Dyadobacter chenhuakuii: one gene and its partner. The protein of the gene in region 2 binds, or shares a complex with, the protein of the main gene of each other region. Links are inferred from orthologs where the notes say so. Each region holds a gene or a part of one and is shown on either strand. Other genes may lie near its edges.

Region 1 (15,567 bases), 530 kb from region 2 along the record:
GGCTGTGTGAGATCAGAAAAGTGTCGTCAATGTCGGAAATGATGCCATAGGAGCTTTTGTAAGGCAGGAAAAATTCTTCCTGCGCGCTTCCCTGATATCGCTTTCCGTTCAGCTCATCGTCAACGGTAACCTCGTAAGTATGCCACCCGCTGGTCATTGGCTCCGTAAGCGGGACCTGAAAACGGAAATATCCATCGGCCTCGGCCGTCGCTTCGGCGGTAATATCGCCCAGCCTGAACACAACTTTTAAAAATGGAATGGTCTTAACAGAAAAGAGCTCAATGATCGTCCGTGCGTATCTGAACCCGCTTCTTGTATATTTTCGATCACCTGAGGGATATTTTTTGACGATATGCCCAAACACCACCAGCTCATTTTTATTGGCATATCCACGGTACAATTTTATGTCGCAACGTTTCATAACTATCTTTATCCCCGTACACTTGAAGTCCCTAATTTAGACAATATGTTTTCAGAACGAAAAGTTTTGTTGGTTGTAAATCCCATATCCGGTGATGTGAACAAGGATGTGGTTTTTGAAGAGGTAATTGAGATGGCAGCGGCAAAAGGTTATGATTTGCGTATCTATACAACAACCGGCGAGCATGATCTGGAAACGATCCGGGAAATGGTCATCAACATTAAGCCTGAACGTGTGCTGGTTGCGGGTGGCGACGGCACTATTTCGCAGACGGCCGAAGCAGTCCAGGGTTCTAATGTGGTGATGGGCATTATCCCGGTGGGCTCGGCCAACGGGCTAGCTATGGATTTCGGGGTTACCGGGTCTATTGCTGAGGCAGTTGAGGTGGCTTTTGGGGATAAGATCATTGGTATTGATGCGGTTTGTATCAATAATGAAATCAGTCTGCATTTAAGCGACATCGGATTGAATGCATTGCTGGTAAAAAATTATGAGAGCAGTGATACGCGCGGAAAACTGGGTTACGCACGTGAAATGCTGAAAACATTAAGCGAGCATGAAAACTTTTTGGTAAAAATTACAACAGCCAATGAAGTGATTGAAACCGAAGCGCTTATTGTGATTATCGCCAATGCGCAGAAATACGGGACTGGCGTTACCATTAACCCTACCGGCGATATGTCGGATGGTTTTTTCGAACTCGTTATTGCCAAAAAACTGGACTTCATAGAAACCGCGAAGATCCTGGCAGGCAGCACCGACTTCAATCCCGAGATTATGCGCGTGATTTCCGTTGAGAAGGCCACCATCGAATGCCCCGACAAAGAAGCACATTTCCAGATAGACGGGGAGTACAAAGGGATGGTCAGGAAACTTGAAGCGCACATTTTGAAGGAATACATCAGGGTGGCCATTCCCTGAGGTGATTTAAACAGTAAGCACCGCTGGTTTTCCTCTTTCGTAATAAAATCCGTTCAATCTCTTTCCGCTGGGTTATGAAAGTTGTTTTAATGTGCATGTTAAGTGCTTTTTGTATGTCTGCCACATTGTTTGCGCAGCAGGCAGAGTTATGCCAGGGCGCTTATTTTACAGAAGCGCAGGGAAAGGAATTTCTGGAAAAACATGCCGTCAAAACGAAACTTGAATGGGAAACGCGCGCAGCAGCCATCCGAAAGCAGATCCGTGAAGGGATGAATTTGCAGACTATGCCCGCCAAGCCGACCTCAAAACCGATCATTCACAGTAAAAAAGAAATGGACGGTTACTCCATCGAGAATGTGGCTTTCGAAAGCATGCCAGGGATTTACGTGACCGGGAATTTGTACAAACCATTAAAAAAGCAGCAAGCCTACGCAGGCATTCTTTGTCCCCATGGACACGGTGAAAATCCGCATGGCAGGTTTAGGGAACAAACGCAAAAACGTTGCGCAACGCTCGCACGCATGGGTGCTGTTGTGTTTGTTCTGGATATGGTAGGGCAGGGTGACTCCAAATATTGCGAACATAAAATGCCCAAAGCCCTTAAACTTCAAACGATCAATGCAGTAAGAGCACTGGATTTTTTAATGGCGCAACCCGGCGTTGATCCGGAAAGGATTGCTGTAACAGGCGAGTCGGGTGGGGGAACGCAAACTTTCCTTTTGGCTGCACTGGACGACCGCGTTAAGGTCACTGCACCCGTCGTGATGGTCTCATCTTACTTCTTTGGCGGATGCGTTTGTGAAAGCGGCCTTCCCATTCATAAAAAGGGCGATTACCAGACCAATAATGTTGAAATAGCTTCCCTAACCGCCCCGAGGCCCATGCTGCTCGTGTCTGACGGCGGCGACTGGACCAAGAATACGCCGGAAGTCGAATTTCCTTTCATTCAGAGCATTTACGGATTATACGGCAAGAAAGATCTGGTCGAAAACGTGCATTTACCTGACGAAAAGCACGATTATGGCCCTTCCAAGCGGAATGCGATGTACACCTTTATGGCGAAACAGCTTGGGCTGGATTTGAAAGCCGTCACCGATTCACAAGGTAAAATTGACGAAACACCTTCCAAACTGCTGGAACAGAAAGATCTGGAAGTTTTCAATGCGGCGCATCCCCGGCCGGCCAACGCGGTAATGGGGGATGAGGCTGTCATGAAAATGCTGTAAATCCAGACCTCCGATGATCATATTAATTGTTCTTGCGGCCGTTGTCTTCATTGTATTGAGTTCTACGGTGCTAAAAATGCACCCGCTGGTTGGCTTGCTGTTAGCTGCAATCGGCGTGGGCATCTTCGCCGGTCTGCCCATCGACAAGCTGGCCGAAACGATTGGAAAGGGTTTCGGGGAATTGATGTCGAAAATCGGGTTAATGGTCATTTTGGGCTGTGTGATCGGTGCAATTTTGGACAAATCCGGTGCTGCGATTAAGGTGGCAGATGTGATATTAAAGTTGTTCGGTGAAAAGCGCCCTGCATTTGCAATGGCAGTGATTGGTGGAATCGTCGGGATTCCAGTCTTTTGTGATTCGGGTTTTATTATCCTGCATAAGCTGAATCAGATTGTTGCCAAACGAACCGGAAAGCCGCTGGGAACCATCGCATTATCATTGTCAGGCGGTCTTTTTGCGACGCATACACTTGTTCCGCCAACGCCCGGCCCGTTATCCGCAGCAGGAAACCTCGGCATTGCGGATTCTGTGGGATTAGTCATATTGATAGGCCTGGTCGTTTCCATTCCCAGCCTTTTCCTTTCGACCTGGTTCGCGGGAAAATTTGCAAAAAATGTAGAAATCACAGAAAACTCAGCCGTCGAGCCACCCATCATCATTCACGAAAGCCGACTGCCTCCTGCGTGGAAAGCATTCATGCCAATTCTTTTGCCCATTATCCTCATTACCCTAGCCTCATTTGCAAGGATTCTCGATTTCCCGGAAACCTGGATAAAATGGCTGGGCTTTTTCGGCAGTCCGCTGGTTTCCTTCCTTATCGCCATCTTTTTCAGCTACTCCCTTTTCCCGGAATACGCCTCGGAAAGAATGATGGCCTGTTTCAAAAGTGGAATAGAACATTGCGGAACAACTTTGGTGCTGGTAGGAGCAGGCGGAGCCTTCGGCGCGATCTTAAAAGAAACAACATTAAAAGACATGGTCAGCGAATGGCTGCTCCACAACGAAATGTCTGGCGCCTATCTCCTGGTAATCACCTTCCTCATCGCCGCCTTCTTCAAAACAGCACAAGGCTCAACTACATCCGCGATGGTGCTGACAACCAGCATTCTGGCACCATTGCTAGCATCATTAGGCTTCGTTACACCCATTCAAATCACATTAGTTGTCATGGCAGTAGGAAGCGGTGCCATGGTCGTATCCCACACCAACGACGCCTGGTTCTGGGTCGTTTCGCAGTTTACGGGGATTTCAGCGAGGGATACTTATCGAACGCATACGATTCTTACTGGATTGCAGGGGTTGGTGAGTTTTTTGGTGGTGATGGTGTTGTGGGTGTTGCTAGGCTGAGTGGTTCAATTTAATGCCTGTTTTCCTTATCTCAGCTGCAAAAGGATTATTTAATGAAAGCATATCCTGCTTTGATATTGGATGCGGCTCGATTCTGGAATCAAATTGAGAAGCCAACATCATGAGCCTTACTTGCGTATCAAATCTCTCGGCTTCCGGCAAGTGCTCAATTACCAAGGCAATGTCAATATCGCTTTCTGAGCGGGAATTGTTCCTGGCATAAGATCCGAACAAATAAGCCGCAACTAGGCCTGGTTGATTCTTAGAGACGGTAGAAACAAAGCGCTCTAATGTTTGATTAAGTCCTTGATCCATTGTCTATATTCTTTTAGTTGCTCAATCCAGTTGCCAGTAAATTCCGGTGTGCAGGTTTTTTGGAAACTCATTTTGTAGTCGTCATATCTGCTATTGATATTAAAAGCAGTCACTGATACAAGAAACAACTTCCTTTTCTCATCTAGTTCAATATTACTTTTTTCAGCAATTCTTAACAAGTTATGCGTAAATGGTGGAAATTCATTGTTGACCTTAACAAAAAGTGCTTTCAAAAGCTTCTCTATCATTAAATGTCCTACGAATAAGCTCCATGCGTAGCGTTTGCTGTCCAGCATTGCCATCATTGTTTCAAAGTCATCGTCCGAACTTCTGATCCAGTAGTTAATAACTTTCTCCTTGTCAAATCCTGCTTCGTTCATATGCAAAAGTATGGGTTTTATAAGATTGTCAGTCTCAACAAAGCTCATAAACGCCTGTCACCCTGAGCGGAGTCGAAGGGGCGTTACTACCTAGGTGATAACGCCCCCTTTCGGCTCCGCTCAGGGTGACAGTGTAAGTGACTCCGCTCAGGTGACAGGTCAAATATAACTTTACTGCAAGTCTTCTTAAACTCCCAGCTCGGCCAGAACCTCTGAAACCTTAGCAGCTGCTTCTTTAAACTCAATAGCCGAAGAAACCTTAAGTCCAGACTCATTAATAATCCGAGCTCCTTCTTCTGCGTTTGTTCCTTGCAGACGAACGATGATGGGAACCGGAATTTCGCCGATGGCTTTGTAAGCTTCCACAACACCAGCAGCAACGCGGTCGCAACGAACGATTCCACCAAAGATGTTGATCAGGATTGCTTTTACGTTCGGGTCTTTTAGAATGATACGGAAACCTGCTTCTACGGTGCGTGCGTTTGCGCCACCCCCAACATCCAGGAAGTTCGCAGGCTCGCCGCCTGAAAGCTTGATAAGGTCCATTGTAGCCATAGCAAGACCAGCACCATTTACCATGCAACCCACGTTTCCGTCCAGTTTCACATAGTTCAGGTTGTTTGCGCCTGCTTCAACTTCCAAAGGATCTTCCTCGTTTGTGTCACGCATTTCAGCCAATTCCGGGTGACGATATAGTGCATTGTCATCCAAATCAACTTTTGCATCAACGGCAAGGATTTTATTGTCAGATGTTTTCAAAACCGGGTTGATTTCAAACATCGCTGAATCACTTTCAATGTATGCTTTGTAAAGCGAAGTGATGAATTTCACCATTTCTTTGAAAGCATCACCTTCAAGGCCCAAAGCAAAAGCAACTTTACGCGCCTGGAATGGCTGCAAACCTACTTTTGGATCAATCCACTCTTTCATGATCTTCTCAGGCGTGTGCTCAGCAACTTCTTCAATGTCCATCCCGCCTTCGGTGCTGGCCATGATTACATTGCAGTTGCGTCCACGGTCAAGGAGGATCGAAAGATAGTATTCTTTCGGCTCGCTTGGTCCTGGATAGTACACGTCTTCGGCAATAAGCACTTTGTTAACACGCTTGCCATCAGGGCCAGTCTGGTGTGTAACCAGGACTTTTCCCAGAATATTGTTGGATATGGTGCGTACATCTTCAACAGATTTCGCAAGGGCAACGCCACGTTGTTCTGTTCCAACGATGCGGCCTTTTCCACGTCCACCTGCGTGGATCTGAGATTTAACAACATACCATTTGGTACCAGTCTGCTGGCTAAGCTCACGCGCAACTTCTACTGCCTTGTCCGGAGTGTCGGCTACGAGCCCTTCCTGAATACGCACACCGTATTTTTTAAGAACGCTTTTGCCTTGATATTCGTGAATATTCATGAGTATAAAAGTAAATTGGTATTTTCACGGCAAATTAAGGAATTAATCAAAACGGGCGTAGGTTTCAGTCCAATTATCTTCTCCATAATATGAATTTACTGCGGGCGAGCGGGATCAGGCGCACATATGGTTCCTTACAAGTGTTGAAGGGGATTGATCTGGAAGTGGAGCAAGGCGAAGTGGTGGCTATTGTAGGGCCATCCGGTGCAGGCAAAAGTACTTTTCTGCACATCCTGGGAACATTAGACCGGCCGGAGCAAGGTTCTGTTTTTATCGAAGACGTAAATGTTTTTACACAAAAAGACAAAGACCTCGCACGTTTCCGCAACGAAAAAATAGGCTTCATTTTCCAATTTCATAACCTGCTTGCCGAGTTTACTGCATTAGAAAATGCGTGCATGCCGGGCTATATCAATGGTTCGATGAATGAAAAAGATATTCTGGAAAGAGGAAAAGAATTGCTGGAAATGCTTGGTTTGAAGGATAGGGCCAATCATTTGCCCTCACAACTTTCCGGTGGTGAGCAGCAGCGTGTTGCAGTTGCGAGAGCACTGTTAAACAAACCGTCCATCGTGCTCGCGGATGAACCGAGCGGTAACCTCGATTCGCATAATGCATTGGAACTCCACCAGTTGTTCTTCAAGTTGCGGGACGAGTTCGGACAAACATTTGTAATCGTTACGCATAACGAAGATCTGGCTGCTATGGCGGATAGAAGACTGGTGATGCAGGATGGTTTTATGCAGCCGTAAAAATATTTTTATATAAATGTGTGACTTAATTGAAACTGATTCGTCTAAACGAAGAAGTTTTTCATAAATGTTGTAAAAGCAAATAGCCGTCCGGAATTTCCGGACGGCTATTTTTTGCATTATAATGTTCAGTCTGAACAAAATGATATTACATCATTCCGCCCATTCCGCCGCCGTGGCTGTGACCGCCACCAGCAGGAGCTTCTTCTGGCTCGTCAGCAATCACACATTCTGTTGTCAACAACAGACCTGCGATAGATGCTGCGTTTTCAAGCGCAAGACGAGATACTTTTTTCGGGTCAATGATACCAGCTTCCAAAAGGTCTGTGTAAACATTGTCCTTCGCATTGTAACCGTAAGCGCCGGTTCCTTCTTTCACTTTCGCAACAACTACGGATGGCTCCTGGCCTGAGTTAGAAACGATTGTTCTTAAAGGAGCTTCCAAAGCTACGCGGATGATATTGATACCCGTTGTTTCGTCTTCGTTGTTGCCTGTCATGCCTTCCAAAGCAGCAGTTGCGCGGATGTAAGCCACACCACCACCAGCTACGATGCCTTCTTCAACAGCAGCACGAGTTGCGTGCAATGCATCGTCAACGCGGTCTTTTTTCTCTTTCATTTCAACCTCAGTTGCAGCTCCGATGTAAAGGATAGCTACACCACCTGACAATTTAGCAAGGCGTTCCTGAAGTTTTTCGCGATCGTAATCAGAAGTTGTATTTTCGATCTGCGCTTTGATCTGGTTTACACGGCCCTGAATATCTTCAGAGTTACCTGCACCATTTACCAAAGTTGTGTTGTCTTTGTCGATAATTGCTTTTTCGCAAGTTCCAAGATAATCCAAAGTAACGTTTTCCAATTTGAAACCACGTTCTTCGCTGATCACTTGTCCTCCGGTGATTACTGCGATGTCTTCAAGCATTGCCTTACGACGGTCACCGAAACCAGGAGCTTTTACAGCAGCCACTTTCAAGGCGCCACGAATTTTGTTTACTACCAATGTAGCAAGTGCTTCTCCGTCAACATCTTCTGCCAAAATAAGCAAAGGACGGCCAGTTTGTGCAACTGCTTCAAGAACTGGAAGCAATTCTTTCATTGAAGAAACTTTCTTCTCAGAAATCAAGATATATGGACGCTCAAGATCAGCTTCCATTTTCTCAGTGTTTGTTACGAAGTATGGAGACAGGTAACCACGGTCAAACTGCATACCTTCCACAGTTTTAACTTCTGTTTCTGTTCCGCGTGCTTCTTCAACAGTGATAACACCTTCTTTTCCTACTTTTTCCATCGCCTCAGCAATCATCTGACCGATTTCTTCGTCATGGTTAGCAGAGATTGTTGCAACCTGAGCGATTTCTTTTGAAGTAGAAATTACTTTTTTCTGTCCTTCAAGATTTTTAGTGATGACAGCAACGGCTTTATCGATACCGCGTTTCAAATCCATTGGATTTGCACCCGCAGCTACGTTTTTAACACCGATTGAATAGATAGCCTGAGCCAAAACAGTTGCAGTTGTTGTACCATCACCTGCAGAATCAGCAGTTTTAGAAGCAACTTCTTTCACCAACTGAGCACCCATGTTTTCGATAGGGTCTTTCAGATCGATTTCTTTTGCAACCGTCACACCATCTTTTGTGATGCTAGGCGATCCGAATTTCTTATCGATAACTACGTTACGACCACGTGGTCCTAATGTTACTTTAACGGCGTCAGCCAATGTATCAACACCGCGCTTAATTTTATCACGAGCTTCGGTATCGAAGAAAATTTTCTTAGACATACTAATTAATCGTTTTGATTTTCTTGATTAAACTTATTGAATAGGACTTGATAACAATTAACCAATGATGGCATAAATGTCAGACTCACGCATGATCAGCACATCTTTGCCTTCATACGCCAATTCAGTACCTGAATATTTTCCGTATAATACGGTGTCACCTACCTTAACGGTCATCGGCTCGTCTTTTTTACCCGGGCCCACTGCTACAACAGTTCCACGTTGAGGCTTTTCCTTTGCAGTATCAGGGATAATGATACCAAATGCTGTTTTTTCTTCGGCTGGGGCTGGTTCTACAAGAACACGATCAGCCAGAGGTTGTACGTTCACTTGTATTTCTGCTAAAGTTGACATAAATATTAAACGTTTGTTTTTTGATTGTCAGTAATAGATTTGACTGAAACAAGTAAGCACAATCTATGCCAGCGAGTTCCGGCTGACATTTTTTCCGGCAAGTGTGACAAATTTGTACCGAACCTTGCCGTTATATAATTATTAGAAGCAATTATAATGTCATGCACGGCATAAGAATTGTTTAGCGAGTGAAAATGCTTAAATTTTATCGGCAACAAATTTCGAATCCCATGAAAAACCTCCAAAAGAACTGGTTAACAGAAGGAATTTTTGATTTTGAGTACAAAAAATATGTGCTGCAGGCCTATTTACAGCATATCGACAGCCAGTTTACACAGCATAAGCTCCACCCGCATCTGCCAGATCTGCAATTTCATTTTGATTCCTGCATCCACATCCGCGCCACCAAAAGGGAGATCAAAACGTCTTTCCCAAAGAACGTGACAGGCGTCAATTTGCAGACTTGGAAACTGGAATACGAAGAAACACATCACGACGATCCTTATCTCGAAGAACTGAACTATATCCTGGACTTTGCCATTCCGCGTTTCTCGCGTGCTTTGGAGCATGGCGCCGAGCGTTTCAGTGAAGTGGGGGAGAACATTAAAATTTCGCCGGTGGGCATTGTACCGCTAAGGCTGGAAGAGGGTTATCTTCTCTTTTTACACACATTCCAGCCGCTTGTAAGTGTGTTTGAATATCAGCTGGCGCTTTATAACGAAATGAAAGAGCGTTATCTCAAAACGACTTTTGTGGATACCGTCCGAATTGGTTTAGGGAATACGGTTTCTCAGATCAAAGTTGATCTTACCAAAAAGAACAAATCCCTGCCTAATCCTGCCACCTATATTGTTGAATCAAAATACGATTATCCTTTGCATGAGGCGCTTTTGCCTGTGGCCAAGAAGCTGATCTTGAAGCAAATGAACATTGCTTAATTAAATGCCCGAACACAAAAAAGGCTCATGATGCAACTCATGAGCCTTTTTTAATAACTTAAATATCTTATTTTGAGCTGTCCGCTGGTGCTGCTGGTGTAGCAGCCGGCGTCGTTGCTTCGCCTCCCGCAGGAGCCGCCGCGCCAGGAGCTGGTGCAGGAGCAATGTTTCCGCCAGGAATTACCGTATTCTGAGCCTTATCCACATTGACACTGTTAATGCCGCCAGTTTGTGCGGTTCCGCCAACGATAATGTATGAAGCAAGGGAAATCAGGATAACGGCGCCTGCAAGTCCCCAGGTGATTTGTTCCAATAAATCGGTTGTCTTTTTAACACCGAACATTTGGGTGGTTCCTGCTCCGCTAAACTCGCTGGAAAGTCCTCCTCCTTTTGAATTCTGTACCAATACAACCAGGATCAACAAAACAGCGATGATCGCAACCAAGATAATTAAACCCAAATACATGCCTTTTCTTAATTTTGAATGATAGAATGAGTGAATGTGTGATTTTTTACAACCTATACAACTCGCTTAATTTTTTCGCAAAGTAATTCCTTTTTTCTGGTTTTTTCAAGATCAATTTTTGATACAGGTCAATTGCCTTTTCAATTTTGCCTTGTCGTACCAATATTTTTGCAAAAGCTTCGGTTTCAATGCTTCCCGCGCCCGACTCTGCAACGCGCCCGCTGACATCAACAGCAACAGGTTCCAGATTGTTATCCTGACGAATGATACGCGGGTTCTTTTTCATAAAACCCTGGATAATCTGCTGCTGCCTTTTCTGCTCTTCGGAAACAATGTTTTGTAAGCTTACCGTCTCTTGCTCCACCAGGCTGATCAGGATATCTTCACCGTTCTGCGGGACCGATTTTTCCTGTGCCTCGATCACTTCTTCAATGTTAACCGTTGCGTCGTAACGCTCCGTGTCACTTTCTACAAGCTGCTGTAATGCAACCCGGCTCAGTGCGTAAGCCGCCGCACGCGGACGGGTTTCGTCTAATTTCTCCGTTCCGGCAACACTGGATGCCTTCGCCAATAAAGAATAGGAAATCTGGCAATAAGGAAATGCCTTTATCGTCGCTTCGAGCGCTTCGATCACCTCCGTGCCTGCTGCATGAGGATGTTTGACCAGATTGCTGAAAGCTTCCTTTTCAATGATGGACATATGGGCCTTGAAAGTTGAAATAAAAATTGAAGTTAGACAAAACGATAATCTACTACCAGTCTGCGGCAGATTTATTAAAGATCTGCTGAACTAAATTTTCGCGGATAGTAGGCAGAAGCCGCGCTTCATTTTGGTTAAGCGTTTGATCCTGAGGAAAGTCGGCATAGTAAGTGAAAGATTGGTCAAAATTCTTGGTTTCGTCTTTTGCATTGGTGTAACGCACCTGAACGGTGACATTCAAACGGTTCAAACCGGCCTGGTCATTCGCGGTAGGAGCGGCCGCGAGCACGTCGTAACCTGTAATAGAACCTTCCAGAACCAGGTCGCCGCCACCAGGCTGACTGATCAAGCTCGTGTTTCGCTGGAAATATTCTTTCAATTCCTCCGTAAGTCTTTGTGGCAGATCCGACGGTCCACCCGCAGTTCCCATCGTGAAATTAAGCACGCTGAATGTCTTGATATCCGGAGACAAATTGGTCCCGGTAAAAGAATAAACGCCACAGCCCGACATGAAAACGGAGCAATGCAGGACAAAAAAGAGGGTTAGCAACCTTTTGGTATTCATCGAAACGCGCATTGTACAAATGCTTTTTATTCTATTCTTCAATGTCATACTGCTTAATTTTCCTGTATAACGTCCGTTCCGAGATGCCCAATGCACTTGCAGCGTATTTTCGTTTGTTATTATTCTTCCGTAATGCCTTGATGATCATTTCCTTTTCCTTGTCTTCGAGCGATAAGGATTCTTCCTCAGCCGTGACGTGCATAACGTCTTCAATTTCACTTCTTTCGTCTGAATATCTGTCCAGATCAACCGTCCGCGAAGGGACTGGTGAAAGCAGGCGTGCGGGTTCAAGGGTAGGCGTGTGCGAATGTGTTGCGGGATCAGCCGTGTTCAATGAGCTGAACAATTCCTGATGGTCTTTCAGGATTTCGCCTCCGTACTTTTCATTTTCCAGAACATTACGGACCAGCTTTTTAAGCTCTGTCATGTCCCTGCGCATATCAAAAAGGACCTTATACAGCAATTCCCTTTCAGAGAACGAGCTGCCCGCCGGATCTTCACCGGAACGTAAGGTAATCAGCGCTTTTCTTCCTGCTGGCTGGACGGGATTCAGGTAATTATTTAATGTTTCGCGAGAAATCGGCAGTTCTTTATCAGTTTCCAGGATCGTGATCTGCTCGGCTATATTTTTGAGCTGACGAATGTTGCCGGGAAACGCATATTGCATCAGCAAGTCACGTGCTTCCGAATCCAATCGCACGGGTTTTGTCCTGTATCTTTCCGAGAAATCATTGGTGAACTTCCTGAATAGCAACAATATATCCTCACCACGATCCCGTAAAGGCGGAACGTAAATGGGGACTGTATTTAAGCGATAGTAAAGATCTTCACGAAATTTTCCATTGTTCACGGCATCCAGCAGATTCACGTTGGTCGCTGCTACAACACGCACATTGGTTTTCAGAACTTTGGAAGATCCTACCCGGATATATTCCCCGTTTTCCAAAACACGTAAAAGCCTCGCCTGCGTGCCCAGGGGCATTTCCCCAACCTCATCCAGGAAAATGGTCCCGGTATTCGTTGTTTCAAAATATCCTTTTCTTGAATCCAATGCACCCGTAAATGCACCTTTTTCGTGCCCGAAAAGCTCTGAATCAATGGTTCCTTCGGGAATGGCACCGCAGTTGATGGCGATGAAAGGCCCGTGTTTGCGGGAACTGAGGCTGTGGATAATTTTGGAAAAAGACTCCTTTCCGCTGCCGCTTTCGCCGGTGATGAGCACGGTGAGATCTGTGGCGGCAACCTGCACACCAACGTTGATCGCGTGATTCAGTCCCGGGGAAGTCCCTATTATTCCAAAACGGTTCTTTATTGCTTGTATTTCAGCTGGATTCATGAAACGGGTACTTTTTCAACCGCGTAACCGCGAAGCGTCGCAGCGGTCGTGTCTGTAATTAAAACGTCGACATAATCGCCTACTTTGAAATTTTCGCGGGGGAATATGACTCTTTTATTTTGGTCACTGCGTCCTGTAAAGTCATTTACAGACCGCTTGGAAGTGTTTTCAACCAGCACTTTCTGCACGGTGCCGATCAGTTTCTGGTTGCGTTCCAGGGAAATCCTTTGTTGTATATCAATAATTTCCGCAAGCCGCCGCTGCTTAATGTCCGCCGGAATGTCATCCGCGTATTTCTTGGCAGCCAATGTTCCCGGACGTTCGGAATAGGCAAACATATAGCCGAAGTCAAACCGCACATATTCCAGCAGCGAAAGTGAATCCTGGTGCTCTTCTTCCGTCTCCGAACAAAAACCGGCGATCATATCATGGGAAATGGCACATTCATCACCCAAAATCCGGCGGATGCTGTCGATTCTTTCGAGATACCATTCGCGGTTGTAAGTCCGGTTCATCATTTCCAGCACGCGGCTGTTGCCATGCTGCGCCGGAAGGTGAATGTATTTGCAAATGTTGTCGTACTTTTTAATGGTATGAAGCACTTCATCCGTAATGTCTTTCGGGTGCGAAGTGCTGAACCTGACCCGCAATTCCGGGCTGATCTGCGCCACCATTTCCAGCAATTGTGCGAAGTTCACCTGGGTTTCCAATGTGCCATTATCAACATTGGTGGAGATGGCGGTGACGCTGTTTGGCGCCTGCCATTTATAGCTGTCCACATTCTGGCCCAGCAACGTAACTTCCTTATAACCATCATCAAAAAGATCCTGCGCCTCTTTTACAATCGAGAAAGGATCACGGCTACGCTCCCGGCCACGCGTCATAGGCACTACGCAAAAACTGCACATATTGTCACAGCCGCGCATAATGGAGACCAATGCAGTTACGCCATTAGAATTCAGCCGGATAGGGGAAATGTCGGCGTAGGTTTCTTCTCTTGACAAAAATACGTTCACACCTTTCTGGCCCGTCTCCGCTTCTTCCACTAATCTGGGCAGATCGCGGTATGCGTCGGGTCCGGTGACAATGTCAACCATCTTTTCCTCTTCCAGCAATTTCGCTTTGAGGCGTTCTGCCATACAACCCAGCACACCGATTAATGTGCCCGGCTTTTTCTTTTTTATAACATTAAGTTGCCTTAATCTCGTCCTGACGCGCTGCTCGGCATTGTCGCGGATGGCGCAGGTGTTTAAAAATATCAGATCTGCATTATCAACGTCGGAAGTGGTTGCAAAACCCGCCTCACGCATGACGGAGGCCACAATCTCGCTGTCTGCGAAATTCATCTGGCAGCCGTAACTTTCAATGAAAAGTAATTTTTTGTTAAAAGCCGGCTCATTTTCGGAAATACGGACTGTCTCACAGGCAACTTTGTCCTCCTCAGTCAATATTTTCAAAGTCTCTGCAATTCTATTTTCCATGGAAGGGATTTAACAAATTTTCAAAAGAAACTCACGGCATAGGACTGCCGATTTGAAGTTTCGGGATTACAAATATAGAAAGAATCTGGTAAAAACTGACAAACTGTCATACTAAGCAGCAGTCATAAAAAACCTTAAAAAGGATATCCGACGCCGAGGTTAATGTTCAGGAAATTGGATTGCGTACGTTTAAAAAGCTTGTTGAATTGTAGTTCATCCAACACAAACCGCTGCAATGCAGGGTCATAGACCTTGATCCCGAAATCGAAGCGGAGGATGAAAAAGGAAAGGTCATAACGGATCCCGAAGCCGGTTCCGATGGCAATGTCTTTTAAAAATTTATCTGCTTCCAGTTTTTGTAACTCGGTTGCGTCGCCTCCCAGGTTCCAGACATTTCCCGCATCCAAAAACACCGCATAATTGAGATCACCGAAGAACTTGGCCAGATAACCCCTCCATTCCAGATTGGCTTCCAACAAAAATTCACCCGGCGATTCAATGGTCAGGCCGGTTGGTGTTTTCTTGGGAACTGAACGGCCCGGTCCTAAGCGGCGCGGAAGCCATGCGCGAAGACTATTGGAGCCGCCGGCAAAGAAATATTTTTCATAAGGCGGGACTTTGTTGTCGCCATAACTGTAAATGCCGCCCGCATTAACCCTTGCCACAAAGGCTGAACGTCTGCCGGTTGCCCAATAACGGCGATAATCCGCATTCCAACGCAGATATTTATAAAATTGAAGGCTGTCACCAAACACGGTTTTGATCAGATTTTCCTGTTTGGGAAGAATATTGAGCGACGTTCCGCCCGATTCCACTGCCACGCGGAAGTAATGTGCATCTTTCTGAGGTCCTATCAGTGCATTGGTGTTGTAAGTGAAGTTGAAATTGATATCAGATACAAACGACCTTCTGAAACTGGTATAAAGGTTGTTTCCCTGGTTTTGCAGGTCTTTGAGCAACGCCTGGAAATCTGCACGTGTGTTTTGAGTGTTGAGAATGTTGAGGTCAACGAGCGATAGGTTGAACAATGTTTTGCTCGTCGGCTGCCAGGAATAGGTCATTGCCACTTTCACATTCGTCCGCGTGTATTCCGGGCGGTTGATGTAATTGTAACCAAATCCAACCTGAGTTCTCGGGTTGTAGCCTGCGGTTTGCTTTTGCAGCAAACTCCCGG
Region 2 (15,568 bases):
GTCCAAACTGTGGGCCTTCGAGCTGGCGATCAGCATATACTCGCCTCTTGGAAGGCCGTCCACCTTAATTTCCACGCCATACTGCTGATAATCTTTCATGTCAGGCAGTTTTTGTTCCCAACTCCGCAATGCAGGCGCTTTGTGAAGCAGCCGGAAGGTTTCATTGATATCGTTTTTGTCAACGCTCCGTTTTATCTCTTCGGTCGCTTTTACGATCTTCAAGAAAACCGAGCTGAGATTTTTATATTGAACGAGGGTTAGAAAAGGCTTTTCAGGAATGTTGACATGTTCCGCAGTGAACTGCAATTCTTGCCTTTTAATGCTGTTCAAAAGGTTATAAGCATTAATTCCACCTTCCGTTTCAGGGTTTTCCTTAATGACTTTTTCACATATTTCAGCCGCTTTGACTTTGGCAAAACGATGGGTCGTATCCCCGTTTGCTTTGAATGTATTTCCAAATGTATCATGGTAAGCGGCCATCAGATACCAGGCTTGCGCTGCGGCCGGGGTTTGCGCATATTGTTCCGCCACATGATTGATCGCCATATAATACCGGGATTCTGCATCCGGATGAACCGACTTTTGCCGCACAAACTGTAACCGCTGCAAATCAATGTCGATCAATGCATCAGGCTGCGGATCATTGCTGTGAAATGCGATTAGTTTCTGATACAACTGCAAGGCAAAGAATTCAAGCGAAGTGCTGTCCTTTGTCTCGAACTTGCGGTGAATGAAGTCGGCAGCCGGATCAAAAGCCGAGGCTTTGTCGATTTTAAATGCGTAAGCTGGTTTCTTAATGTCCCGTTCGTCATTTGAAAAATACTGTAATGCACTGTTTGTCAGTAAATCATATAGGGTAGGGCGCAGCTTTCGCATGTTTCCCTTCGTAATGATCGCGTCGTAGGTTTCCAGTTTTGTTCGTTTCAAAAGTGCTTCGTCCGCAATGGATGCCAGATAAAGCGCAGCAATTTTTGCATGAAAATCCTCGGCAGACCAGGTGCCGATATCCTCTTTTATGAAATTCAATGTGGCCGTTCGCTGGTAAAGTTGCCAGCGGATCCTGTTGTAATATCCGTAATAAGTGGAAGCGAGCAGGTTTGTTAGGATGGACTTTGCCGGGCCCTTGCTCTCCGCAACCTCCTTTTCCAGCTCCTTAACGGCTGTCGTTTGATGATCCTCCCGTGTTTCGGCTTGCAACGTGACCATGTACACTGCGGCCTTAATCACCTGGGCTTCCTGCTTTTCCTTTTTGGCCAGATCATAAATCTTCCTGACTTCTTCGAGCGCCGATTTTGGTAATTTTTTTTGCTCGTGTGCTTCAACGATTTTCCATTGGGCATCGTAGTTTTTGAGCTTTTCCTGTCCGTTGGTGTGCATAGGTAAGTAGCAAATGAAGAATGTGATGAAATAAGGGAAGTATGCCCGGAATGCTGTCATGTTCTTTTAGGGAGAATGAAATGCAATGATGAATGTAATGTGCCGTCAATGCTCGTTACGCTAAATATAGTCTAAAACGGAAATGTTTTAGGATACCATTTATCCGGAGGCGGTTATGAAGTATCCAGGCTTCATTAGAATTTAACATTCGGCAGAAGTAAAAAACGAGCTGATTGCCGCTTTGTACAATATGAAGTATATTTAATAAAGCCTTTTGGAAAAATATAATTTATTAATATTCAAGTTGAACGAAATTTATTTGATTGAAATATGCGTACGATAATGCTGGTTGGTGGGATAATCATTGTACTCGTGCTGGGAAAACTTTTCGTTTTCTCTAAGCCGGGAAAGGATAAGCCCTCGGAAGTGAAAGGAGCGGGAAGCAAAGGAGGCGGTTCGTCCGGCGGAGCAGCAGTGCCGGTCAATGTGTATGTTGTTAAAAGAGAAACGATTGAAAATCAGATTTTCGCGTCCGGAACGGTGATTCCCAATGAAGAGGTTAATGTCATGGCCGAAGCATCGGGCAGGTTGGTTTCATTGAATATCAAAGAAGGCGCATTTATTGAAAAAGGTCAGCTTATCGGCAAGATCAACGACCGAGAGTTACAAGCGCAATTGCAGAAAGTTGCTTACAATCAGGATCTTACTAAGAAAATTGAAGCGCGCCAGAAGAAACTTCTGAATGTGGAAGCGATTAATCTGGAAGAGTATGATGTTACTTCGAATAACATCAGGATCCTGGAAGCTGAAAAGGAAGTCCTGGAAGCGCAGCTGGAAAAAACGGAGATCAGGGCACCATTCAGTGGCCGCGTAGGATTGAAATACATTAGCGAAGGCGCATATCTGGCGCCGGGTACGCCCATCGTGACCATCGTTCAGAGCAATCCGGTAAAGGTGGATTTTACTGTCCCGGAAAAATACGCGCCTAACATCAGAGTTGGTAATGTTGTGAAGTTCAATCTCGACGGTGATGCCTCAACTTACAATGCGAAAATCCTCGCAATAGATCCAAAAGTGGAGGAAAGTTTACGAACGCTGAAAGTGCGGGCCATAGCGCCAAATCCTGCGGGGCGGTTTGTTCCGGGGATGTTTGTGAAGATCCTGGCAGACCTGGATGCCAACAAATCGGCCATGATGATCCCTACCGAAGCCATTGTGCCGGTTTTGAAAGGAAAGAAGGTTTTTGTTGTAAAAAACGGCAAAGCACAGGAAGTTATGGTTGTGACCGGATTGCGTACGGACAAAAAAATACAGATCATCGAAGGTTTGCAGCCCGGCGACTCGCTGATCACCTCCGGGATTATCGCTATCAAGCCCAATACGGCCGTGCGGGTGAACTGAGGAAGGAATCGTGAACATGTCAAAACCAATGTCAGCCGACATTAATCCCCAATTATGAGTATATCGACACTCTCTATCAAGCGACCGGTCCTGGCGATTGTCATGAACCTGCTGATCATACTGTTCGGGTTTCTTGGATATAAATTTCTGGGAATGAGGGAATTCCCTTCCATTGACCCGCCTGTGGTGTCCATCCGGACCAGTTATACGGGTGCCAATGCGGACATTATTGAATCCCAGATTACCGAACCGCTAGAAAAACAGCTGAACAGCATTGAAGGCATCAAGTCCATTAACTCCACAAGCAGCCAGGGAACCAGCCAGATAACGGTTGAATTTGACATTGGTGTGGACATGGAACGCGCGGCCAACGACGTGCGGGACAAGGTAGGCTCTGCTTCCCGGACATTGCCATTGGATATCGACGGGCCGCCAGTGGTTGCCAAGGCAGATGCCAACTCGGAACCCATCATCGTGCTGACATTCAAAAGCGATACGCGGTCGCATCTGGAAGTGAGTGACTATGCGGAAAATGTGATCGCGCAGCGTTTGCAGACTATTGAAGGCGTGAGCGAGATCCGGATCTTTGGGCAGAAAAAATACGCCATGCGGATCTGGATGGACCCGATTAAGATGGCCTCGCTCGGCATTACCACGCAGGATGTGAAGATTGCACTGGATAAGGAAAATGTAGAGCTGCCCAGTGGTAAACTGGCTGGAAATAATACGGAGCTGACTGTAAAAACAATCGGAAGGTTCAGAACTGAGGAGGATTTTAATGAGATGATTGTTAAAAACTCCGCTACACAAACCATCCATTTGAAGGACATTGGCCATGCAATACTGGGCCCGGAAAATGAGGAGACGATTTTAAGACTGGACAATGTTCCGATGATCGGCCTCGCCATTTCACCCATGCCGGGAGCTAATTATCTCAACATTGCGGAGGAAGTCAACAAGCGGATGGCGGACATCAAGCGGGAGCTTCCAAAAGACTATCAGCTTGATACGCTGATCGATAATACGATTTTCGTGGAGCGTTCGATCGAAGAAGTGGGAGAAACGCTGCTGATCGCCATTGTACTCGTTGTGATCATTATCTATCTCTTTTTCAGGGATTGGCTCATTGCATTCCGGCCTCTGATCGACATTCCGGTTTCGCTGATCGGGACGTTTTTTGTTATGTACATTATGGGTTTTTCCATCAATGTCCTAACGCTGCTGGCTATCGTGCTGGCAACCGGACTTGTAGTGGATGACGGGATTGTCGTCACGGAGAACATTTTCAAGAAGATAGAACAAGGGATGGGTCCGATTGAGGCGGCCATTAAAGGGGCTAACGAGATCATTTTTGCGGTTTTATCCACTTCTATCACGCTGGCATCGGTGTTCCTGCCGGTTATTTTCATGGAAGGTTTCGTAGGGAAGCTTTTCCGGGAGTTTGGTATCGTGATCTCTGCGGCGGTTTTGATCTCTGCATTCGTTTCGCTGACGCTCACACCCATGCTGAATGCTTACCTGGTTCGTAAAACGCACAAGAAGAGCTGGTTCTACGAGAAGACGGAGCCGTTTTTTGAGAACATTACTAATAGTTACGGCAATGCTCTGGCCCGGTTTCTGAAAATGCGCTGGGTTGCTATTCCTATTGTGGCGGTTACAGTGGGTATGATCTGGTTTTTTGGAAAAGGCCTGCAATCGGAACTGGCTCCGTTGGATGACCGTAACTGGTTCAGGATCAACATGACAACGCCGGAGGGATCTTCCTTTGAATTTACGGACCGCTATGTACAGGAAGTTAGCAACATGCTCATGGACTCCATGCCGGGCAGAAAAGGCTTGATGCTCATCACGTCCCCGGGTAACTCGGGCTTAGGCGCAGCTAATACGGGTAGTGGCAGGATTGCATTGGTTGATAAAAAAGAGCGCAAAGAATCACAGCAGGAAATTGCGGATTATATCAACCAGAAATTGAAATCAATGCCCGACGCCAAGTCGTTTGTGGTGCAGCAGCAGACTATTTCCGTGGATTCGCGGGGCGGCTTGCCGATTCAATACGTAATTCAGGCGCCGGATTTCGAAAAGTTGCGAGAGTATCTTCCCAAGTTCATGGAAGAAGCTTCAAACGACCCGACATTCGCGATTACAGATGTTAACCTAAAATTCAGTAAACCCGAAATCCAGATTGTCATCGACCGCGAAAAGGCGAAATCGCTGGGTGTGACGGTTCAGGACGTGGCGCAGACAATGCAGCTGGCTTTTGCAGGTCAGCGCTTTGGCTATTTTACGATGAACGGTCGTCAGTATCAGGTGATAGGGCAATATGACCGTGAGAACCGGGATGAGCCATTGGATCTCAAAAGCATGTTTGTAAAAACGGCAAACGGAAGCATGGTGCAGCTGGACAACATTGTAAAGGCAGAAGAGGAAAGCAGTCCTCCGCAGCTTTTTCATTACAACCGTTATATGAGTGCAACCGTACAGGCTGCCTTGGCACCCGGCAAAACGATTGGTGACGGCATTGCGGCCATGGACAGGATCAGGGATAAATTGAAAGATGAGGCCATTCAAACATCATTGAGCGGATCGTCCAGGGATTATGCCGAAAGCTCGTCGAACACCATGTTCTCCTTCTTCCTCGCGCTGATATTGATCTATTTCATTCTGGCGGGGCAGTTTGAAAGCTTTGTAGATCCGCTTATTATTATGTTTACGGTGCCGCTCGCCATCGGAGGCGCAGTGTTCTCGCTATGGTTTTTCGACCAGACATTAAACATTTTCAGCCAGATCGGAATGATCATGTTAATTGGATTGGTTACCAAGAACGGGATTCTGATTGTAGAGTTTGCGAATCAGCTAAGGGAAAAGGGCCTTGGGATACAGGAAGCCGTTCTCGAAGCAGCCACATTGCGTTTCAGGCCGATCTTAATGACCAGTCTGGCCACGATCCTGGGTGCATTGCCGATTGCGATGGCACTTGGCTCAGCAGGCAAAAGCCGGATGTCAATGGGGATTGTGATTATGGGAGGGCTGTTGTTCTCGCTCGTACTGACCTTATACGTGATCCCGGCCATTTACACATTCTTCTCAAGACCAAAGGACTTCAAGAAAATGAAAATGATCGAGCAGGTTGCCCGGGAAAGTGAAGCATTAGATCCGGTGTGATCAGGCCCTGCCCATGCTTTTTAGCATTCTTACATGCGAACCGAGCGCATTGCCGAAGTTGGCTTTGGCATTATAATCCAATCCGAATTCCTGTGCCGTTGCCTGTACAATAGGCGATAGCGCATGGTAATGTATGTGGGAAATGGATGGAAATAAATGATGCTCGATCTGATAATCAAGTCCGCCGATATACCAGGACAGGAAGCGGTTTCTTCCTGCAAAATTAGAGGTGGTCTGCAACTGATGCACGGCCCAGGCGTTCTCTACGCAACCCGAATTATCCGGCTCCGGCTGATGTACACCCTCTACAACATGCGCCATTTGGAAAACTGTGCTCAGGATCATTCCTGCCGTGCAATGCATGGCCATAAAGCCAAGAAACCATTGCCCGAAAGTGAGTGAAGTAAATGCAAGTGGAATGACGCAGATGAAAACAATGTAGGCCACTTTTGTAAAAACCAGCTTAATCAGCTCTTTCCGGGGAAAAGGCTTGGTCATGCCCGATTCTGACATTTTATTGAAAAGAGAAATTTCCTTGAAATCTTTCCAAAGGAACGACAAGGTCATCAGGCTATATAAAAAGAAGGCGTAAATGTGCTGGAAACGGTGAATTTGCTTTTGCTTTTCCTGAAATGACAAGCGCAGTAAAAATTTCCCGGTAATGTCTTCGTCTACTTCGTGAATGTTGGTAAATGTGTGATGGAGCCTGTTATGCTGCACTTCCCAGTTGTAAGCGTTGCCGCCCAGCAGATAAATGGACGCCCCGAAAATTTTGTTAAGCACATTGGAATTAGCCAATGAACCATGGATCGCATCATGCATGACCGACATGCCAACGCCTGCAACACCAAATCCCATCACGATGGCCAGCGCAAACATGGTTAAGTTAGAAAAAGCGCCAGTCAGGATCAGAGTATAAGGAATCAGATAAAGGCTAAGCATGAAAAAGGCCTTATAAATAATCTGCTTACCTCCGGATTTGCATATATTATTGGCAGAGAAATACTGATCAACCCGCTGTCGTAACGTAGGAAAAAAAGTGCTTTTGGCAGCGTTTGTAAATTTGATCTTTTGATATTGCATAAAAAGTAATCAGTATTTGGTAATCAGTTCAGTATAATTATACTTTCCTTGGGAACGTAAATAGTCTGTGATTATTAGCTTATCACAATTGTTTATTACCCTTTCAGTCAAAAATTGCGCAATAACGGAAATTTCAAAATTATATGAATGCGAAAGGCAAAAAAATAAGGCCGGTTATAAGCCGACCTTATAAAAACTGATAAATTATATGCTTACAATGCGAACTTCTCTTTGATTGCGTCGACGAAGTCAAGCTTTTCCCAAGTGAACAATTCCACTTCCACTTCTTTTTCTTCTCCGTTTGCTCCTTTGAATGATTTTTTAACAACTTCATTCTTGCGGCCCATGTGTCCATAAGCAGCAGTTTCGGAATAAATCGGGTTTCTCAATTTCAATCTCTGCTCAATTGCGTAAGGACGAAGGTCAAAAATCTCGCTGATCTTCAAAGCAATCTCGCCGTCGTTAACCGAAACTTTTGAAGTTCCGTAAGTATTAATATACAATCCGCAAGGCTCAGCCACACCGATGGCGTAGGAAACCTGCACAAGCACCTCGTCGCAAAGGCCCGACGCAACCATGTTCTTTGCAATGTGACGCGTTGCATAAGCAGCAGAACGGTCCACTTTGGAAGGATCTTTTCCAGAAAATGCACCACCGCCGTGTGCTCCTTTTCCACCATAAGTATCCACGATAATTTTACGTCCTGTAAGTCCTGTGTCCCCGTGCGGTCCACCAATGACGAACTTGCCGGTTGGATTGATATGGAAAGTAATGTCTCCTGTGAACAGTTGCTGCAATTCAGGAGTAAGCTTGCCTTTTACGCGTGGGATTACGATGTTGATCACATCTTCTTTGATCTTCGCAAGCATTGCTGCTTCTGCGTCAAAATCATCGTGTTGTGTGGAAACAACAATGGTATCGATGCGCAAAGGCACATTGTCATCGCTATATTCGATCGTCACCTGCGATTTTGCATCCGGGCGAAGATATGGGATCAGGCTTGATTCATTATTTCTGATCGCCGACATTTCTTGCAGGATCTTGTGAGCAAGGTCCAATGCCAACGGCATGTAGTTTTCAGTTTCGCGTGTGGCGTAACCAAACATCATTCCCTGGTCACCAGCGCCCTGTGCATTTGCTTTTTCTTCGAAGCTTTCGGAAGCAACCGCACGGTCAACGCCCTGGTTAATGTCTGCGCTCTGATCGTGGATAGCAGATAAAATACCGCAGGAATTGGCTTCAAACATGTATTCACTTTTCGTGTATCCGATCTTTCTGATAACCTCACGGGTTATTTTCTGAACATCCAGATAAGTATTCGTCTTCACTTCTCCTGCCAAAACCACCTGTCCGGTTGTAACCAGCGTTTCACAGGCAACCTTACTATTGGTGTCCCAGGCTAAAAAGTTGTCAATTAAAGCATCTGATATTTGATCGGCGACCTTGTCAGGATGTCCTTCAGATACGGACTCCGAGGTGAATAAGTATGGCATAAATTGAAAATGTTAATTCAGCAAAAAAATGAGCAGCTAGTGTATGGATTAGAAAACAAAATTGAATTTTTTTGGGATATTAACCAAATAAATGGGAGTTAAAAACCATCCAGAATGCACGGATTCGCGTAGTAAGGAAAGGCATTTATAAAATGAAAAGCCCGCTTCCGTCAGAAAGCAGGCTTTTCATTTTAGTGTTATTTCTCAAATCGGAACATTCACATGGCGTTCCGCGTGGTAACTGGATCTTACCAGCGGGCCGGACTCTACGTATTTAAGTCCACGTCTCAGTCCCTCTTCTCTATAATTATCGAACATTTCAGGAGTGATCCATTCGATCACTTCATGGTGCATTTTGGTAGGTTGCAGATATTGTCCCAAAGTAAGGATATCCAGGCCGTTTGCAGCCAGATCGTCCATGGCTTTGTGTACTTCGTCCTGTGTTTCGCCAAGCCCAAGCATTATGCCTGATTTTGTGCGCTGACCGAAGGCTTTGGTTCGTCTGATCTGTTCCAGGCTTCTTACATACTTGGCCTGCGGGCGTACCGCACGGTATAAACGTTCCACCGTTTCCATATTGTGCGAAACCACTTCCTGGCCTGCCTCAATCATGTGGATCAACGCATCCCAATTGTTTTTTACGTCGGGAATCAATGTTTCAATGGTCGTTTCGGGCGTATTTTCTTTCACCTGTCTTACCGTCTGATACCAGATTTCTGCGCCCCGGTCTTTTAATTCGTCACGGTTTACAGAAGTAAGCACCGCGTGTTTAACCTGCATCAGCTTTATGGCTTCTGCCACGCGTCTTGGCTCGTCCGTATCATATTCGTTAGGCCGGCCAGTTGCTACGGCGCAAAAACTGCAGCTTCTCGTACAAACATTACCCAGGATCATAAAGGTCGCCGTTCCGGCGCCCCAGCATTCGCCCATATTCGGGCAGCTTCCGCTTTCGCAGATCGTATGTAGTTTATAATTATCAACCAGTTGCCTTACTTTCCTGAATTCAGGTCCGGCTGGCAGCTTCACCCTCAACCAATCTGGTCTTTTCTTGCGCTCTGAGGGAATAACAGGTAATTCAATCATATTTAATCGTAATCTCTGACAACCCGGTTTGTGAAAACCAAAACCATCAATTGCTAATATATTATCGTTTTTTGCTTCCGAAATAAAGGGTCAGGTAACCCGAAGTGAAGAAGCTTCTATTCTCGGCAAATGCCATGATCTGCACTTTTCTGGTAAATGCTTCCGCGATGAAACCAATTTCAACGCCGGTCACATTTTCGCGAAAAGCGCTTAATTCAAAGCTCATTGCGGTTTTTACGTGTAATCCGGGGACAATTTTAGTTTGACCAAAACCCTGAAAGAAGCTTCCTGCTCCCACAATCCCGGTCGTTTGCGTGCTTCCGGCATGTTTCACAGGATCAAAAGGCTCCGTAACAACACGTCCGTCGGAACTCTGAAACTGGACCATATAAGGCTTTTCCAACCCGAGTGACGGTCCTGCTGCAACGATCCCGCTGATTGAAATACCTTCATCGTCTTGCCTGCTGAACAATGTCAGCTCCCGTCCGTATTCCGGTCTTAATACAAATAAATAGTTCTGCTTACCATAAACCAGTCTTGCGCCGGTCACAAAATCCTGCTGAGAAAGCTCTTTGGGATGCTTTACATTCACGAGCTCAACTGCAAGATATCTGTATTGATTTTTGCCGAATAACTTGGAACCCAGGGCCGATGACTGCCTGAAAACCGCACCGCCCAAAATGCCGGAGTTGGTGTTGGTAGTGATCCCAAAAGATGTAAAAGATTTATAGCTCTCCTCACTGTCCTCTACCTTTGCCCGCCGTTGCGCATATATATCTGTTGAAAGTGCAAACAGAATAGATACTGATAGTAAAAATTTTACACGCATCATATATTTAGATCTAGATCGCTGTTACAATTGAAGTGTTGTATGAACAGTGAAAGTACAAAATTATAGTGTAAAGCCGCGGAATATCGCCTCCACATTAACGGTTTTTTGTACATTTATGTTCTTTAAACCGGAAAAGAAATAAAAAAGCCTGCCAGCCTTCCCGCGCTTCCGGGATTTGCAGGAACTAATTTTTTGTTAATCTTCTTTTAATCAGAGCCTTTTGTCCGAAGTTATCTATCAAAGCGCAATCAGCATCGTCGCCTCTTTGATGCGTGTTGCGGCTTTATTTAATCAAAAAATCAAGCTTGGTGTTGCCGGACGTGACGGGTTGCTGGATGAGCTTGAAAATTCGTTTCAAAAGCAGGTGAACGGGCGCTCCGTTGCATGGTTTCACGCGGCTTCGCTGGGTGAATTTGAACAAGGCCGACCCGTTATCGAAGCATTTAAAGCACAGTTTCCCGACCATTTCATTTTGCTGACATTCTTCTCTCCGTCGGGTTATGAAGTGAGAAAAAACTATAACGGGGCAGATTATATATGTTACCTGCCCTGGGATACGGCGGCGAATGCAAAACGTTTTGTGAAAATTGTGCAGCCCGGCTTTGCGTTTTTTATCAAATATGAATTTTGGTATAACTATCTCCGCGAACTGAAAAAAAGCGGCGCACGCATTATTTCCTTCTCAACAATCTTCCGGCCGGATCAGATTTTCTTCAAAAGACAAGGCGGCTTTTTCAAAAAGATGCTCGGTTATTTTGATCACATTTTTGTACAAAATAAACAATCGCTCACATTGCTGCATGGCATAGGCGTGCAACAATGCAGCCTGGCAGGAGATACGCGCTTTGACCGGGTGTCCGCGATTGCAGCTCATGTTAAAGATCTTCCCGAAGTTGCTGTCTTTCGTGATAATAGGCCTTGCTTGATTGTAGGATCTGCATGGGCTGCTGATATGCAGGTGCTTATCCCTGTTTTAAATCACTTTAAAGGAGTTTTAAAAGCAATCATAGCACCGCACGAAATCCATGCGGACGAGATCGGGCAGTGGCGTAAGGAAATGAGCGGTAAGACAATATTGTACTCCGAGCTTTCTCCAAACGTCAATGCCAAAGAATATGATTATCTGGTGATTAATAATATTGGAATGTTATCTTCATTATACCAATATGGAGATATGGCCTACATTGGCGGGGCGTTTGGTTCAGGGTTGCACAATATCCTGGAAGCGGCCACTTTCGGCGTTCCTATTGTTTTTGGAAACAAAAAATATCACAAGTTTCAGGAGGCGGTTGACCTGATCAGCAGGAAAGGTGCTGTTGCCGTTGCAGATAAAGAGGAACTGATCGGCATTATTGATCAATGGGTTAAGGCGCAGGAAATCCGGAAGCAAGCTGGAAGTGTCAATAAAAATTACATTGCGGAAGGCGTAGGATCCACCGATATCATCCTGAATGAAGTGAAAAAAATGAAAGGCTGATTCCATGCATAGTAAGCATTAAACCAGCCCTTTATATTATTTCAGGAAAACTCCTTAGCAATCAGATGCTCAAACAAATGCGCCTGCGTGCCCAGCAACCTGGCTTTTGCTCCCAATTTAGAAATGTGGATCGAAAGCGAGTTTTTGAAATCAGAAAGGCAATATTTATTGATCGCCTGCTCAATCGGGTTTGAAATAAACGGTCCTGCTTCTGCCAGCAATCCTCCTACTATAATGACTTCGGGATTGAAAAGGTGAACGGCTGTTGCCAAACCTTTGCCCAGCTCGGTGCCTACCGTGCTAAGCAAGTCAATCGAAAATTCGTCGCCCGCATGCACGGCTTCAATGATGTGGGAAGTGTCCAGCAGATCGAGGTTGTTATTGACGATCTGTGATAGAATAGTCGCTTTTCCACCATTAATGCCGTCCTTGGCTCTTCTGATTAATGCAATCGCGGATGTGATTGTATCCAGGCAGCCGATTTTTCCGCAATGACATAAAAGTCCGTCGGGTTTTACCTGAATGTGGCCCAGCTCGCCAGCGAAACCGGATGCGCCGTTGAAAACTTCGCCGTTGATGATAATGCCCAATCCCACACCCCAGTCAATGTTGATGGTCAGGACCTGAGATTTTTCTCTTGCAAAACCAAAGCGGTGCTCTCCGATCGTGGTTGCTTTTGTATCATTAAAAAGGCAGACCGGCAGCTTGAAATGTTTCTTCAGATGGGAAACCAGCGGAACCCCGGGAGGCGTCAGGTTAAGATAAGTCAGGTTGATTCCCTGGGAGGAATTGATAAGGCCTGGCATGGAAACGCCTATGCCCCATAACTTGCTGACATTGATATTGTTGGATTTAAGAAAATCGTCGCTTGCTTCAAAAAGTTGTTCGAGGAAGGTAGAAGAATCGTCGAGGCGGATATCAACTTTTCGCTTTAAAATAAGTTGGTTATGTAAGTCGAAAATAACGAGTTGCGTATCATGGCGGTTAATGTCCATAATAAGCGTCAGATATTTTTTCGAATTCAGTCCGTATAATACCGGCGGCCTGCCTGCGCGTGCCGGACCTGTTCCGGTTTCAATAATCCAACCTTCACGGATGAGCTCATTCACGATGCCGGTTGCCGAGGGAATGCTGGCATGGAACAAACGTGCCATTTTGTTGATCGAAGTGTCACCGGATTGATACAAATGAAGCAACAAGTTACTTCTGATACGGTTTTTACGAATATCAATAACCGAATTCGGTTCTTCTACAACTAAGTCCATTATGCGGAGTGTAAAGGTATTTTGTATAAGGATTCTTAAATTTTTTATGATTAACGGTTACTAATGTATGCAAAAACCGCTAAAAGAGGCGAAATATTAAAAAATATTATTATCCATAATGACAGGCGGCAAATAAAAAACCGGGTCGACCAAAAAACTACTTAAATTTATTTGGCGATTTTGCCGTGTCTGACGGTATTATGTGAAACTCAGATTAAATTCGCTATTTGCAAAAAAAGACGGAATGGAATTAGTTAAAGGTTTGGTTTTGCGGTCAACTGGTTCGTGGTATGATGTGCGGGACAGTCGCGACGGTCATATCTGGCAATGCAGGTTGAAAGGAAAGTTTAAAGCGCTTGGATTGAAAGTGACCAATCCGATCGCTGTTGGCGATAATGTGCGGTTTGAGGAGGAAGATGAAACGCAGAATTTTGGCATCATCCACGAGATCATGCCCCGTGAAAATTACGTGGTACGACGCTCCGTGCACAAAACAGCACATGCGCATTTGATCGCTGCGAATGTTGATCAGGCGATTTTAATAGCCACATTGGTTTTTCCAAGAACTTCTCTGGGATTTATAGATCGCTTTCTCGTTGCTATTGAGTCGTTCCGGATTCCCGGCGTATTAATTTTCAACAAGCAGGATCTTCTGAATGATGATATGAAGGAATTTCAGGCCGAGCTGATGGAACTTTACGAAAGCCTCGGATATACTTGCATGGCCACCACAGCGGTAAGCGAGGAAGGACTGGAAGAATTTGCCGCGTTATTAGGCGGAAAGGTTTCGCTGCTTTCGGGTCATTCGGGCGTGGGCAAATCCACATTGGTCAATGCAATAGCGCCGGACCTGGACATCAAAACGCAGGAGGTTTCGACCTTTGCGAATAAGGGCGTTCATACGACAACTTTCGCCGAAATGTTCGAGCTGGAACCCGGCACATTTATCATTGATTCACCCGGAATTAAGGAACTGGGGCTTTCGGATATGAAGGCGGAGGAAATCAGTCATTACTTTCCGGAAATGCGCGAACTGCTGAACCAATGCCGGTTTAACAATTGTCAGCATATCAACGAGCCCGGATGTGCAGTGAAAGATGCAGTTTCGGAAGGCCGCATCGCTATTAGCCGATACGAAAGTTATTTAAGCATGGTGGGTGGGCAGGATAACCGAAAGTAATATGAAAAATGTCGAGCACATTGGCATTGCGGTCGAGGAGCTGGAAGCTGCCGAAAGATTGTTTTCGAGTTTGCTAAATGCCCAGCCCTACAAGCGCGAAACTGTCGCTTCCGAAGGTGTTCTGACTTCTTTCTTCCAGGTTAATCAAACCAAAATAGAGCTCCTGCAATCCACAGATCCCGAAGGCGTAATTGCGCGGTTTATAGAAAAGAAAGGAGAAGGCGTTCATCACGTCGCGTTCGAAGTTGACGACATTGTTTTGGAAATGGAGCGGCTAAAAAAAGAGGGTTTCGCCTTGTTAAGCGAAACCCCCAAACCCGGAGCAGATAATAAGCTCGTATGTTTTTTACATCCTAAAACTACAAATGGCATGCTGATCGAGCTTTGCCAGGAAATCAAGCCCTGATCCGTTACATTAGAACGGCAGCCCGACGGCAATATTCAGGATCAGGTTTTCCCGTCTCCACGCTTTGCTTCGGAAATTAACCTCGTTGAAAACCCAGGGATTTTTATAGGTAACTTCGCCTTCCGGTGTTTGAGAGGCAATTTCTTTGGTATACCAAGGCTTTCTGAATGGCGTAGCAATGTCTAATCTGAAAATCAGATAAGAGAAATCGAGTCGTAAACCAATCCCGCCGCCAACGGCGATTTGTTTCAAGAAGTCGCTGCTGATAAGCGCGCTGGAATCGTATCTTGCTCTTTCAGGACTACCGAATGACCAGATATTACCTGCGTCCATAAACACTGCTCCATTGATGATGTTGGTAAATTTCAGCCGAAGCTCGGAGTTGAACTCCATTCTTATATCTGCAAAATTCTGGTAACCAATTAAAGCAATTGTTGCTGTATCAGGTGTATAAGCGCCTGGCCCGAGCGCACGTGCACGGAAAGCCCTTATACCTGTGCTACCACCGCCAAAATACTGTTTGAATTGCGGCGTAGCCATATCTTTGGAATTGCCATACGGTTTAATTGCTCCTAACAAAAGCCGGTTAGCCCACTTGATTCCAGGTGTTATGGTGCGATAGTACCTGATGTCACCATCCAGCTTGACATATTGAAAGACAGGAACTTTCAAGAATTCTTTCGCATATATTTTCGCCGTATCATCCTTTGAATGTTTAGCTAAAAGGCTTAGCAGGTTACCACCGTAATCAATCCCACCTGTAAATGCGAATTGATTTCTTCCGAAGGGTTTAGGTTGCGGGCGATAAG

The links.
Region 1: the proteins of metK (region 2) and groL are in contact, whole or in part, in a cryo-EM structure (PDB 8P4O), measured with the Escherichia coli proteins. The link is inferred for Dyadobacter chenhuakuii from one-to-one orthologs.

What each region holds. Positions count from the first base shown.
Region 1 is NZ_CP098805.1:5,655,380-5,670,946, forward strand. Bases 6,238-9,141 are described here. They hold groL (chaperonin GroEL), read right to left. Parts: upstream 8,554-9,141; coding sequence 6,922-8,553; downstream 6,238-6,921. Other genes in these bases: NFI80_RS23780 (ABC transporter ATP-binding protein), read left to right, coding at 6,238-6,773; NFI80_RS23790 (co-chaperone GroES), read right to left, coding at 8,611-8,907; NFI80_RS23795 (hypothetical protein), read left to right, coding at 9,138-9,141. In the rest of the region: NFI80_RS23745 (App1 family protein phosphatidate phosphatase), read right to left, coding at 1-421; NFI80_RS23750 (diacylglycerol/lipid kinase family protein), read left to right, coding at 467-1,342; NFI80_RS23755 (alpha/beta hydrolase family protein), read left to right, coding at 1,456-2,568; NFI80_RS23760 (GntP family permease), read left to right, coding at 2,582-3,916; NFI80_RS23765 (nucleotidyltransferase domain-containing protein), read right to left, coding at 3,908-4,231; NFI80_RS23770 (HEPN domain-containing protein), read right to left, coding at 4,204-4,611; sucC (ADP-forming succinate--CoA ligase subunit beta), read right to left, coding at 4,798-6,021; more of NFI80_RS23780, read left to right, coding at 6,111-6,237; more of NFI80_RS23795, read left to right, coding at 9,142-9,845; preprotein translocase subunit SecG, read right to left, coding at 9,913-10,311; NFI80_RS23805 (DUF8458 domain-containing protein), read right to left, coding at 10,358-11,011; NFI80_RS23810 (LptE family protein), read right to left, coding at 11,064-11,618; NFI80_RS23815 (sigma-54 interaction domain-containing protein), read right to left, coding at 11,608-12,912; tRNA (N6-isopentenyl adenosine(37)-C2)-methylthiotransferase MiaB, read right to left, coding at 12,909-14,393; translocation and assembly module lipoprotein TamL, read right to left, coding at 14,528-15,567.
Region 2 is NZ_CP098805.1:5,129,272-5,144,839, forward strand. Bases 6,377-9,281 are described here. They hold metK (methionine adenosyltransferase), read right to left. Parts: upstream 8,517-9,281; coding sequence 7,236-8,516; downstream 6,377-7,235. Other genes in these bases: NFI80_RS21445 (fatty acid desaturase family protein), read right to left, coding at 6,377-6,882; lipA (lipoyl synthase), read right to left, coding at 8,721-9,281. Also shown: NFI80_RS21430 (alpha-2-macroglobulin family protein), read right to left, coding at 1-1,437; NFI80_RS21435 (efflux RND transporter periplasmic adaptor subunit), read left to right, coding at 1,708-2,778; NFI80_RS21440 (efflux RND transporter permease subunit), read left to right, coding at 2,833-5,940; more of NFI80_RS21445, read right to left, coding at 5,941-6,376; more of lipA, read right to left, coding at 9,282-9,599; NFI80_RS21460 (hypothetical protein), read right to left, coding at 9,661-10,431; NFI80_RS21465 (3-deoxy-D-manno-octulosonic acid transferase), read left to right, coding at 10,652-11,908; NFI80_RS21470 (ROK family transcriptional regulator), read right to left, coding at 11,950-13,173; rsgA (ribosome small subunit-dependent GTPase A), read left to right, coding at 13,418-14,353; mce (methylmalonyl-CoA epimerase), read left to right, coding at 14,355-14,759; translocation and assembly module lipoprotein TamL, read right to left, coding at 14,769-15,568. UniProt on the Escherichia coli protein: Catalyzes the formation of S-adenosylmethionine (AdoMet) from methionine and ATP.